2 regions of the Streptosporangium sp. NPDC001681 genome follow, and region 1 is predicted to be linked to the other one. Evidence: riboswitches for the same ligand, from Rfam matches in the RefSeq annotation. Region 1 holds a riboswitch; the other holds the start of a gene.

Region 1 (5,745 bases):
AGGATGTCGTACTGCGCCCGGAAGTTCTCCCCGACGGTGCCGATGATCTCCAGACGCTGGGTCTCGGCGGTGCCGGTCAGCACGGTGAACCCGGTGGCCGCGACCACGATGCCGAGCAGGAGCACCAGTGCCCGGACGAGCCGGTGGCGAAGCTGGGCCCAGACCAGGCGGGTCATCCGAGCCGCCCGATCCGGCCGAGCACGTCCTGGGCGGGCGTCACCCGGTCGTCGCCGGTGATCCGGCCGTCACGCATCCGAACCACCCGATCGCACGCCGCCGCCACCTCGGGGTTGTGGGTGGCGACCAGCATGGTCATGCCGTACTCCTCCCGCAGGGAGAACAGCAGGTCCACGATCTCCTGGCCGGTGACGCTGTCGAGGTTGCCGGTGGGCTCGTCCGCCAGGAGCAGAGGCGGATGGGCGATCAGCGCCCGGGCGATCGCCACCCGCTGCTGCTGCCCGCCGGAGAGCTCGCCGGGCAGCGCCCGTTCCCGGTCGGCCAGCCCGACCGCGGCCAGCAGTTCCCTGGCGCGGGCCCGACGGTCGAAGCCCACCCTGCGCGGCAGCACGGGGGCGAGCACGTTGTCCAGCAGGCTCAGCGCCGGGAGCAGGTGGAAGCGCTGGAAGACGAAGCCCACCGCGCGCCGGTGCCGGTCGAGACCCCGGCGCCCGAGATCGTCGACGCGCTTCCCTCCGACGTGGATCTCGCCCCCGTCGGGGAGATCCATCGCACCGACAAGATGGAGGAGCGTGGACTTGCCCGCTCCCGAGGGCCCGGTGAACGCGACCGCCTGACCTGCCTCGACCTCCAGGCCGACCTCGTCGAGTGCCCTGGTGGAGCCGTGGATGCGGCTGACGCCTCGCAGGCTGACTTCAACGCTCATGACCGATACATTGTCACAATGTACGAGGGTCCGTGAAGTTCCTATCTTGTGACAATGTAGGAATCATGCCACTTAGCCATGCCGTGCTCACCCTGCTGGCCGACGGGCCCAGCCACGGCTACGAACTCAAGGCCCGGTTCGAGGCGGCGGTCGGCCCCCAGTGGGGCGGCCTCAACATCGGGCACCTGTACCAGATCCTGGACCGGCTGGTCAGGGACGGCCACGTGACCCGCAGCCACGTGACCCAGAGCGACCGCCCGGACAAGACGCTGTACCGGCTGACCGAGAGCGGCGCCGGTGAGCTGCGGGAGTGGGCGGGCGCTCCCTGGGTCCGCTCGTCGGGGTTCCGGGACGAACTGTTCCTCAAGCTGCTCGCGGCCACCCGGCTGGGCACGGACGCGCTCGGCTCGTTCGTGTCCGCTCAGCGCCAGGCCTACCTCTCGGACCTGGCGGCGCTGACACGCCTGCGCCGCGAACAGGACGACCCTCTGGTGTCCCTGCTCATCGACGCGGCCATCGCGCACAGCAGAGCCGACCTGCAGATCGTCGACGGCGCCGAGGAGCGCCTGGCGGCGATGGCCACCGCCGGCGCGGACGTGCACACCGTAAGGCCCGAGGGCGATGATCTCCGGGCACTGGGCGAGGGGGCCTGATCCCGGCCGGCAGGCGCGAGGGGATTTCGCTCGGCCGGTGCGGGCGGTTAGGCTGGCCTGCGACACCGATGAACCCCGCGCGGGAGAGTGTCCTGACATCCAGGCCAGGACCCCTGAAGGAGCAAGCCCTCCCCGCGAACCTCTCAAGGCAAAGGACCGTGCGGGTAGGTGCCTCTGGAAAGCAGGTCCCACGACCTCGCCGAAGGTGAAAGTCCGGTAAAACCCGGATGAAACTCTCAGGCACCAATGACAGAGGGGGAGGATGATCTCATCTGTCCCTTGTCTGAGGTGCGAACATGTCCCGACCTACGCCGCTGTGCGGCGTGCACGAGTCCCTCGGCGCGACGCTGACCGACTTCGCGGGCTGGCTGATGCCGCTCCGCTACGGCAGCGAGTCCGCCGAGCACAACGCGGTCCGCCAGGCGGCCGGCCTGTTCGACCTCTCCCACATGGGTGAGATCTTCGTGACCGGCCCGCAGGCCGCCGAGGCACTCGACTACGCGCTGGTCGGCCACCTCTCCGCGTTGGCGCCCGGCCGCGCCCGCTACACGATGATCGTCGACGCCGGGGGCGGCGTGCTGGACGACCTGATCGTCTACCGGCTGGCCCCCGAAGAGTTCATGGTCGTCGCCAACGCCTCCAACTACCCCCGGGTGGCCGCCGAGCTGACCGAGCGCGCCAAGGACTTCGACGCCGCGGTGCGGGACCGCTCCGAGGAGTACGCGCTGGTCGCCGTCCAGGGGCCGCGCTCGGTGGAGATCCTGAGCACTCTCACCGACGCCGACCTGGACGGGCTCGGGTACTACGCGGGCCTGCCCGCAGTGGTGGCCGGACACGAGGTCCTCGTCGCCCGCACCGGATACACCGGCGAGGACGGCTTCGAGCTGTTCGTCGCGGCCTCGGCGGCGGAATCCCTCTGGACCGCCCTCACCGAGGCGGGCGCGCCGCACGGGCTGGTCCCCGCCGGCCTGTCCGCGCGCGACACCCTCCGCCTGGAGGCGGGCATGCCGCTCTACGGCAACGAACTCTCCGCGGACCTCACTCCGTTCGACGCCGGGCTCGGCCGTGTGGTGAGGTTTGACAAGCCGGGCGACTTCGTCGGCCGGGCCGCCCTCGAACCGCTCAGGGACGTCCCGCCGGCCCGTCGTCTGGTCGGCCTGGTCGCGAGCGGCCGCAGGGTGCCCCGGCACGGGTATCCGGTGGTGGTCGCCGATGACGGCACGGTCGCCGGGGAGGTCACCAGCGGGGCGCCCTCCCAGACACTGGGCAGGCCCATCGCCATGGCCTACGTGGACAGCGGCCTGTCGTCGGGGCTGGCCGTCGACATCCGGGGCAGCCGCGAGCCGGTCGAGGTCGTCGAACTGCCTTTCTACAGGAGGAAAAAATGAGCAGCATTCCCGAGGACCTGCACTACACCAAGGAACACGAGTGGATCGGCGGCGTCGACGACGGCCTGACCCTCACCGTGGGCATCACCGCCTACGCCGCCGAGGCGCTGGGCGACGTGGTCTACGTGCAGGTACCCGAGGTCGGCGCGTCGATCGCCACCGGTGACGCCGTCGGCGAGGTCGAGTCGACCAAGTCGGTGAGTGACATCTTCGCACCGGTCACCGGCGAGGTCGTGGAGGTCAACCAGGCGGTCGTGGACGACCCCTCGCTGGTCAACAGCGACTCCTACGGCGACGGCTGGCTGTTCCGGGTACGTCTTGAGGGCTCCGCCGACGACCTGCTGTCGCCGGAGGAGTACACCGCGCTCACCTCGGGTGAGTCATAAGTTCGACGCCTCGCGTCGCGGTCACGCGCGTCCCCGGGCGCGCGTGACCGTCCACGCTGGAAGGATTCAGATGACGATCAGTGTCTTCGATCTCTTCAAGATCGGAATCGGCCCGTCCAGCTCGCACACCGGCGGCCCGATGGCCGCCGCCCACAAGTTCGCCCGGGGCCTGCACCGGGACGGGCTGCTGGAGAAGACCGCGCGGGTGAGCGCCATCCTGTACGGCTCGCTCGGGCTGACCGGCAAGGGCCACGGCAGCGACAAGGCGGTGCTGCTCGGCCTGTCGGGCGAGAAACCCGAGCTGGTCGACGTCGACACGGTCGACGAGCGGCTGGCCGCCATGCGCGCCTCGGGCACCGTCCGCCTGTACGGCTCCCACGAGATCCCCTTCGTCATCGGCGAGGACCTCGTCTTCGAACGCAAGATCTCGCTCCCCCACCACCCCAACGGCATGCGCTTCACCGCCCTGTCGGAGTCCGGCGAGACGCTGCGCGAGAAGGTCTACTACTCGGTGGGCGGCGGCTTCGTCGTCGACGAGAACGCCACCGGCGCCGACCGGATCAAACCCGACGACACGGTCCTGCCGCACCCCTTCACCACGGCCGCGGAGCTGCTCGCCCAGTGCGCGGAGACCGGGCTGTCGATCTCCGGGCTGATGCTGGAGAACGAGCGGGCGTTCGGCCGCACCGAGGCCGAGATCCGCGCCCAGCTGCTCGTCCTGTGGCAGGTCATGAGCGAGTGCGTGCGGCGGGGCATCGGCAAGGAGGGCGTGCTGCCCGGCGGCCTGAAGGTCCGCCGCCGCGCCCACCAGCTCCACCGGCAGCTGCGGAGCGAGCCGGGAGAGAAGGACTCGCTGCAGACGATGGACTGGGTCTCGCTGTTCGCCCTCGCGGTCAACGAGGAGAACGCCGCCGGCGGCCGGATCGTCACCGCGCCCACCAACGGCGCCGCGGGCATCATCCCCGCCGTGCTCACCTACTACGACCGCTTCGTCCGCGAATCCGATGACGAGGGGGTGATCCGCTTCCTGCTGACCGCGGGGGCGATCGGCGTGCTGTTCAAGGAGAACGCCTCCATCTCCGGGGCCGAGGTGGGCTGCCAGGGTGAGGTCGGCTCCGCCTGCTCGATGGCCGCCGCCGGGCTCACCGAGGTGATGGGCGGCACCCCCGAGCAGGTCGAGAACGCCGCCGAGATCGGCATCGAGCACAACCTGGGGCTGACCTGCGACCCGATCGGCGGCCTGGTGCAGATCCCGTGCATCGAGCGCAACGCCGTCGCCTCGATCAAGGCCATCGCCGCGGCCAGGATCGCGCTGCGCGGCGACGGCCGCCACTTCGTCTCGCTGGACAAGGCCATCAAGACGATGCGCGACACCGGCCGCGACATGCTCGACAAGTACAAGGAGACCAGCCGCGGCGGGCTCGCGGTGAACGTCATCGAGTGCTGAACGCCTCCCCGGAACCGCGCTTCAGATGAGGAACACCGCATAGAACTCGATCGCCACCAAATTTCGCATCACGTATAGGCCCCTCCCGTCCCGCGCCTATGCTGGGTGGCCATGTCCGCGGGACTCGGGAGGTCGTGGTGGCAACGGGAACGCACCCGGCGAACCGTACCTCGCGGGTGCTCCGTTTCTTCGGGGCACACTGGCTCTTCATCGCCGCCCTGCTGGCCGGCGGCTGCCTGCGCGCCCTGGCCGTGCTCGGCTACCGGCCCGCCCTGTGGTTCTGGGCCGACTCCTTCGTCTACCTGAACGCCGGGCTCGACCCTCGCCCCCTGGAGTCCCGTCCCGCGGGCTACTCGCTGTTCCTGTGGATCCTCAAGCCGCTGGCCAGCGTCCAGGCCGTGGTCGTCGTCCAGCACCTGCTCGGGCTGGCCGTGGCGCTCTGCGTCTACCTGCTGCTGCGCAGGCTGGGCCGCCTGCCGGGATGGGGCGCGACGCTCGCCGCGCTGCCGGTGCTGCTGGACGCCCACCAGATCCAGCTCGAACACCTCGTCATGGCGGACCTGCTCTTCCAGTTCCTGGCGGTGCTGGCGGTCACCCTGCTGCTGTGGCGGCAACGCCCGGCCGCCTGGGTCGCGGCGCTGGCCGGCCTGCTGCTGGCCGCCGCGACGGTCACCCGGACCATCGGGCTGCCGCTGATCGCCGTGGCGCTGGTCTGCCTGGTGATCCGCCGGGCCGGGTGGCGGGCGGTCGTCTCCGCGACCCTGACCGCCGCCATCGGCCTGGGCTCGTACGCCGCCTGGTTCGAATCCGAGCACGGCAGCTACGCGCTGACCCGGGGCAGCACCTTCCTGTGGGCGCGGACGATGACCTTCGCCGACTGCGCCAGGATCCAGCCGACCGGCCCCGAGGCGGCCCTGTGCCCCGTCGAACCGGTGGGACAGCGCGCGGCGCCGCCGGTCTACATCTGGGACGGCGCCTCACCGCTGAA
Region 2 (5,745 bases), on a different contig from region 1:
GCCTGGTCGGCCATCCCCTCCCTTTCGAAGCTCCCCGCGAGCAGGCAGGCGGCCTGGGCGGCGAACTCCGGGTGCCCCGTCGCCAGTGCGGTGCGCGCGGCCGCGCGGGAGCCCGGCACGTCTCCGCGCTCCTGGAGCACCACGGCGAGGCCCACCGCCGCCTGTGCCCGATCGGGCTCGCCGGGGTCGGCGGCCAGCTCCGCGAAGATCACGGCGGCGCCGTCGAGGTCGCCGGACTCGGCCAGTCTTCGCGCGGTGTCCAAGGGACGGGTGTCCACCTCAGGCATGCAGGGTCCTTCCCGGATACGGAGACGCCCCGAGCCTAACGACTCGGGGCGCCGTCCGTCCTCCCGCATTCCCTACGGATACGTGGTTCTCGCGAGACGCGGGCCGCGGTGAGGATCAGTCTTCGTACGCCTCCAGGGGAGGGCAGGAGCACACCAGGTTGCGGTCTCCGTAGGCCTGGTCGATGCGGCGGACCGGCGACCAGTACTTGCCCTCGCGCAGCGAGGGCAGCGGGTAGGCCGCCTCGGTGCGGGTGTAAGGGTGCTCCCACTCGTCGGCGACGAGGCTGCCGGCCGTGTGCGGGGCGTTGCGCAGCGGGTTGTCGACCCTGTCGTAGGCGCCGGAGGCGACCTTCTCGATCTCACCGCGAATCGCGATCATGGCCTCGCAGAACCGGTCGAGCTCGGCCAGGTCCTCGCTCTCGGTCGGCTCGATCATCAGCGTGCCGGCCACCGGGAAGGACATGGTCGGCGCGTGGAAACCGTAGTCGACGAGGCGCTTGGCCACGTCGTCGACCGTCACCCCGGTCTCCTTGGTGATCTGGCGCAGATCGATGATGCACTCGTGGGCGACGAGGCCGCCGCGGCCGGTGTAGAGAACCGGGTAGTGGGGATCGAGCCTGCGGGCCAGGTAGTTGGCCGACAGGATGGCCTGCTCGGTGGCCGCCTTCAGCCCGTCGGCACCCATCATCCGGATGTAGGCCCAGGAGATGGGCAGGATGCCCGCGGAGCCGTACGGGGCGGCCGAGACCGGGCCGACCGCCGAGCCGCCGCGCAGCGGGTGACCGGGCAGGTAGTCGGCCAGGTGGGCGCGGACCGCGACCGGGCCGACACCGGGGCCGCCGCCACCGTGCGGGATGCAGAAGGTCTTGTGCAGGTTGAGGTGGGAGACGTCCGCCCCGAACTCGCCCGGCCTGGCCAGGCCGACCAGCGCGTTGAGGTTGGCACCGTCGACGTAGACCTGCCCGCCGGCCTCGTGCACCAGCTCGCAGACATCGACGATCGTCTCCTCGTACACGCCGTGCGTGGACGGGTAGGTCACCATGATCGCGGCAAGCCGGTCGCGGTGCTTTTCGATCTTCGCGACGAGGTCGTCGAGGTCCACGTTGCCGTTGTCGTCGCAGGCGACCACGGCGACGCGCATGCCGGCCATCACGGCGCTGGCGGCGTTGGTACCGTGCGCGGACGAGGGGATCAGGCAGACGTCACGATCCGACTCGCCACGCGCCGTGTGGTAGGCGCGGATCGCCAGGAGGCCGGCGAACTCGCCCTGGGAGCCGGCGTTCGGCTGGATCGACACGGCGTCATAACCGGTGACCTCGGCCAGCCAGCGCTCCAGCTCCCCGATCAGCTCGGCGTAGCCCGCCGCCTGGTCCTCCGGCGCGTACGGGTGCAGCCCGGCGAACTCCGGCCAGGTGATCGGCTCCATCTCGGTGGTCGCGTTGAGCTTCATGGTGCAGGAGCCCAGCGGGATCATCGACCGGTCCAGCGCGACGTCCTTGTCCTGGAGCCTGCGCAGGTAGCGCAGCATGGCCGTCTCGGAGCGGTGGCTGTGGAAGACCGGGTGGGTGAGGTAGTCGCCGACCCGCGCCAGCGCGCCGGGCAGCGCGTCGTGCGCGGCGGCGTCCAGGTCGGCCAGCACGGTGCCGCTGACCTCGAAGGCGGCCAGGACCTGCTCCAGATGGAGAACCTCGGTCCTCTCGTCGCAGGTGACGCCCACATGGTCGGCGTCGACCAGGCGCAGGTTGACGCCGTTCTCCCGGGCCGCGGCGACGACTCCGGCGGCACGCCCGGGCACGCGGGCGAGCACGGTGTCGAAGAAGGTGTCGTGGACCACCTCGACGCCGCCCTGGCGCAGCCCCTCGGCGAGCACGACGGCGTGCCGGTGGATGCGGCGGCCGATCCTGCGCAGGCCCTCGGGGCCGTGGTAGACGGCGTACATGCCGGCGATCACGGCGAGCAGCACCTGCGCGGTGCAGATGTTGCTGGTGGCCTTCTCCCGGCGGATGTGCTGCTCGCGGGTCTGGAGCGCGAGCCGGTAGGCGGGACGTCCCTCGACATCCTGGGAGACGCCGACCAGGCGGCCGGGCAGCTGGCGCTGGAGGCCGTCACGGACCGCCATGTAGGCGGCGTGCGGACCGCCGAAGCCGAGGGGGACGCCGAAGCGCTGCGAGGAGCCGACCGCGATGTCGGCGCCGAGCTCGCCCGGCGCGGCCAGGAGGGTGAGGGCGAGCAGGTCGGCGGCGGCGACCACCTGGGCACCGCACGCGTGGGCGGCGTCGGCGATGGCGCGGAAGTCGCGAATCCTGCCGCTGGCGCCGGGGTACTGCACGAGCACGCCGAAGCAGTCGGGGAGCCCTCCGGTGAAGTCGCTCTCGACCAGCTCGATGCCGAGCGGCTCGGCACGGGTGCGCAACACCGCCTTGGTCTGCGGCAGCGCGTCGGCGTCGACCACGAACACCTTCGACGAGGTGCGGCCCGCGCGGCGGGCCAGGGTCATCGCCTCGGCCGCGGCGGTGGCCTCGTCCAGCAGGGAGGCCCCCGCGACGTCGAGGGCGGTCAGGTCGGAGACGACGGTCTGGAAGTTGATCAGGGCCTCCAGCCGGCCCTGGGAGATCTCCGGCTGGTAGGGCGTGTACGCGGTGTACCAGCCCGGGTTCTCCAGGAGGTTGCGGCGGATGACACCCGGGGTGATCGTGTCGTGGTAGCCCAGGCCGATCATCGAGGTGAGCACGGTGTTACGCCCGGCGAGGACCCGCAGCTCGGCGAGGGCCTCGGACTCCCCTGCCGCCGGGGGCAGACCCAGCCGGGCGAAGGAGCGGATCGCCTCGGGCACGGCCACCGCGACCAGGTCGGCGACGGAGGCGAACCCGACCGCCTCCAGCATGCGGGTCTGGTCGGCGTCGTCGGGCCCGATGTGACGGGTCGCGAACGGCGGAGGGGCGAGTTCGCTGAGCGATGACAGATCGGTCATGAGAAGCCTCTCGGGCGGGGTGGAGACCGGTGCTGGGCGCGGGCATATGCCGGTTCTCCCCCTCTGTCATCACGACGTGGTCGCTACCTGAGAGCTTCACCTGCCCTTGCCGGGAGGCTTGCACCGTCGGTGAGACGCACCTGGCGGGCACGTCTGCTTTCCAGAGTTGCCTCGTCCGTGCGGTACAGGGTGCCTGAGAGATTCCGGGGAGGTTGCTCCTTCGGCGCCCCGATCGCGGTCGGGGTCTCTCCCGCACAGGGTCAATGGCGAGTCCGAGTTTACCCGGTTCGTCGTGCTCTGCGACGACGGGCCAACTCATCGGCCTGATGATCGCCTAAAGGGCCCCCGCCCGACTCCGCGCGTTCGCCGGGAAGATCCGCGAGAGAGCCCTCCACCTCCTGCCACACCCGTCCCAGCGCGATACCGAAGACTCCCTGGCCCCCCTGGAGCAGGTCGATGACCTCGTCCGGCGAGGTGCACTCGTAGACGCTCACCCCGTCGCTCATCAGAGTGATCTGGGCCAGGTCGTTGACGCCCCGCTCCCGCAGGTGCTGCACGGCGATGCGGATCTGCTGGAGGGAGACACCGGTGTCGAGAAGGCGCTTGACAACCTTGAGGACCAGAATGTCACGGAAGCCGTACAGCCGCTGGGAGCCGGAGCCGTGGGCGGCTCTCACGGTGGGCTCGACCAGGCCGGTGCGTGCCCAGTAGTCGAGTTGCCGGTAGGTGATTCCTGCCGCCGAACAGGCCGTCGGCCCCCTGTAGCCGATGTCGGCGGGCACTTTCACCGGTTGCCCGTCGAACAGCAGACCCTCTTCACCCGCGCGCTGACGTGCCGACTGGCGCCGTTCCGGGTCATCCTGGTCGGCGTTTCTACCCTCGCCGCTGCTGACCGCCACGCGGACCTCCGGCTTTCTCTCATCCCACGGCCTGATCTGGGGGTTTACGCACGACCGCAGGTTTCACTTGCACCGTAGGACTGGGGCCAAGTCCAGTCAACGACCCCACCCGGCGCGTCGTGAAGCGTAAATGCACCGAAATTCCTACCCCGCGCGGCCGAAGTCCTCGGGCGTGATCGTGTCAAGGAACTCCCTGAACTTCTCCACCTCGTCCTCCTGGTCGTCAGGGATGATCACCCCTGCCTCCCGTACCACATCCTCACTCGCGAAGATACGTGCACCGGTGCGAAGTGCCAAGGCGATCGAGTCGGAAGGACGCGCGCTCACCTCGACCCCGTTGGAGAACACGAGATCCGCGAAGAAGATGCCGTCGCGTAAAGCGACGATGTTGACAGTGTTCAACCTGACTCCGAGCCCTTCGAGCACGTCCCGGAACAGGTCATGGGTAAGTGGCCGGGGTGGTGGTTCCTCGGCCTGGGCCATGGCGATCGCCGTGGCTTCCGTCATGCCGATCCAGATAGGTAGGTAACGCTCCCCATGCGTCTCTTTCAGCAGGACGATCGGCTGGTTGGAGGGCATTTCAACTCGAACGCCCACGACCTCCATCTGCAACACGGGCTGCTCCGTCTTCGCTGGATTCCGACCGGTTTGTTCAACGTAACACTCGTGGGGGTACGAGTGCCTGGTCAGGCTCTCACCGGCCCAGTGCCCCACGGACTCCGGAACGCAGCAACGAGGCGTGCAATTCCAGCAGGAGACCGGAGATCTCCCTCGCCGTCTCGTCCGCCTGGTCGATCGCGCCGGGGCCGCGACGGCGCAGCAGCGGGGCGACGGCCTGTTCCACCAGCCCCGCCTCGCGTTCCGCGGCGGCCTTGACCGCCCGCAGGTGGCGGGCACGCAGGCCGAAGGCGGCCAGGGCGCCCACACTGCGGGCCACGACCAGTGCCTCGGCGTCGTAGTAGCGGGCCACGGCGGCCAGCAGACCGTAGTCCTCCAGCTCGGTGAGGGTCTCCTCGTCGAGCTCGGCGGCGGCGAGGAACTCCTCGCGGGTGAGGCGGACCTCGGGGGGCGCGTCGTCGGGGACGGCGCGCGGCCGGGCCGCCGGGCGCTCCTCGCGGTCGGCCGCCTCCAGATGATCCTTGATCACGCGCAGCGGCAGGTAGCGATCACGCTGCTCGCTGAGGATGTAGCGGAGCCGCTCGACGTCGGCGTAGGTGAACTTGCGATAGCCGGAGGGACTGCGCTCCGGCTCGATCAGCCCCTCGCCCTCCAGGAAGCGAATCTTGGAGATGCTGACGTCGGGGAACTCGCCCTGCAGGAGAGCGAGCACCTCCCCGATGCTCATGTGCGCACGAGCGGCCTGCGAGCTCATCATCCTCCAGCGGCGCCGCGGGTGAGGAAGACGAGGCGGAACTTACCGATCTGCACCTCGTCCCCGCCGTACAGCGGGACCTCCTCGATGCGCTCACGATTGACGTACGTGCCGTTCAGGCTACCGACGTCGCGGACCGTGAAGACACCGCCGCCGCGCCGGTAGAACTCCACGTGACGGCGCGAGACCGTGATGTCGTCGAGGAAGATGTCGCTC

What was found. A riboswitch is a leader RNA that binds a small molecule or an ion and turns the genes downstream of it on or off. The one in region 1 is predicted to bind glycine.
Region 2: it holds a riboswitch for glycine, as region 1 does, so the genes downstream of both, gcvP (aminomethyl-transferring glycine dehydrogenase) here and gcvT (glycine cleavage system aminomethyltransferase GcvT) in region 1, are expected to answer to the same signal.

What each region holds. Positions count from the first base shown of each region.
Region 1 covers NZ_JBEOZN010000081.1:26,875-32,619, reverse strand. The annotation lists gene ABT130_RS30700 (FtsX-like permease family protein) at 1-176, opposite strand, end outside; gene ABT130_RS30695 (ABC transporter ATP-binding protein) at 173-883, opposite strand; gene ABT130_RS30690 (PadR family transcriptional regulator) at 949-1,536, shown strand; glycine riboswitch at 1,607-1,705, shown strand; glycine riboswitch at 1,708-1,792, shown strand; gene gcvT (glycine cleavage system aminomethyltransferase GcvT) at 1,833-2,924, shown strand; gene gcvH (glycine cleavage system protein GcvH) at 2,921-3,310, shown strand; gene ABT130_RS30675 (L-serine ammonia-lyase) at 3,381-4,757, shown strand; gene ABT130_RS30670 (hypothetical protein) at 4,895-5,745, shown strand, end outside.
Region 2 covers NZ_JBEOZN010000069.1:28,798-34,542, reverse strand. The annotation lists gene ABT130_RS27980 (tetratricopeptide repeat protein) at 1-287, opposite strand, end outside; gene gcvP (aminomethyl-transferring glycine dehydrogenase) at 403-3,258, opposite strand; glycine riboswitch at 3,429-3,521, opposite strand; gene ABT130_RS27970 (MerR family transcriptional regulator) at 3,537-4,157, opposite strand; gene ABT130_RS27965 (bifunctional nuclease family protein) at 4,302-4,772, opposite strand; gene ftsR (transcriptional regulator FtsR) at 4,852-5,502, opposite strand; gene ABT130_RS27955 (double zinc ribbon and FHA domain-containing protein) at 5,529-5,745, opposite strand, start outside.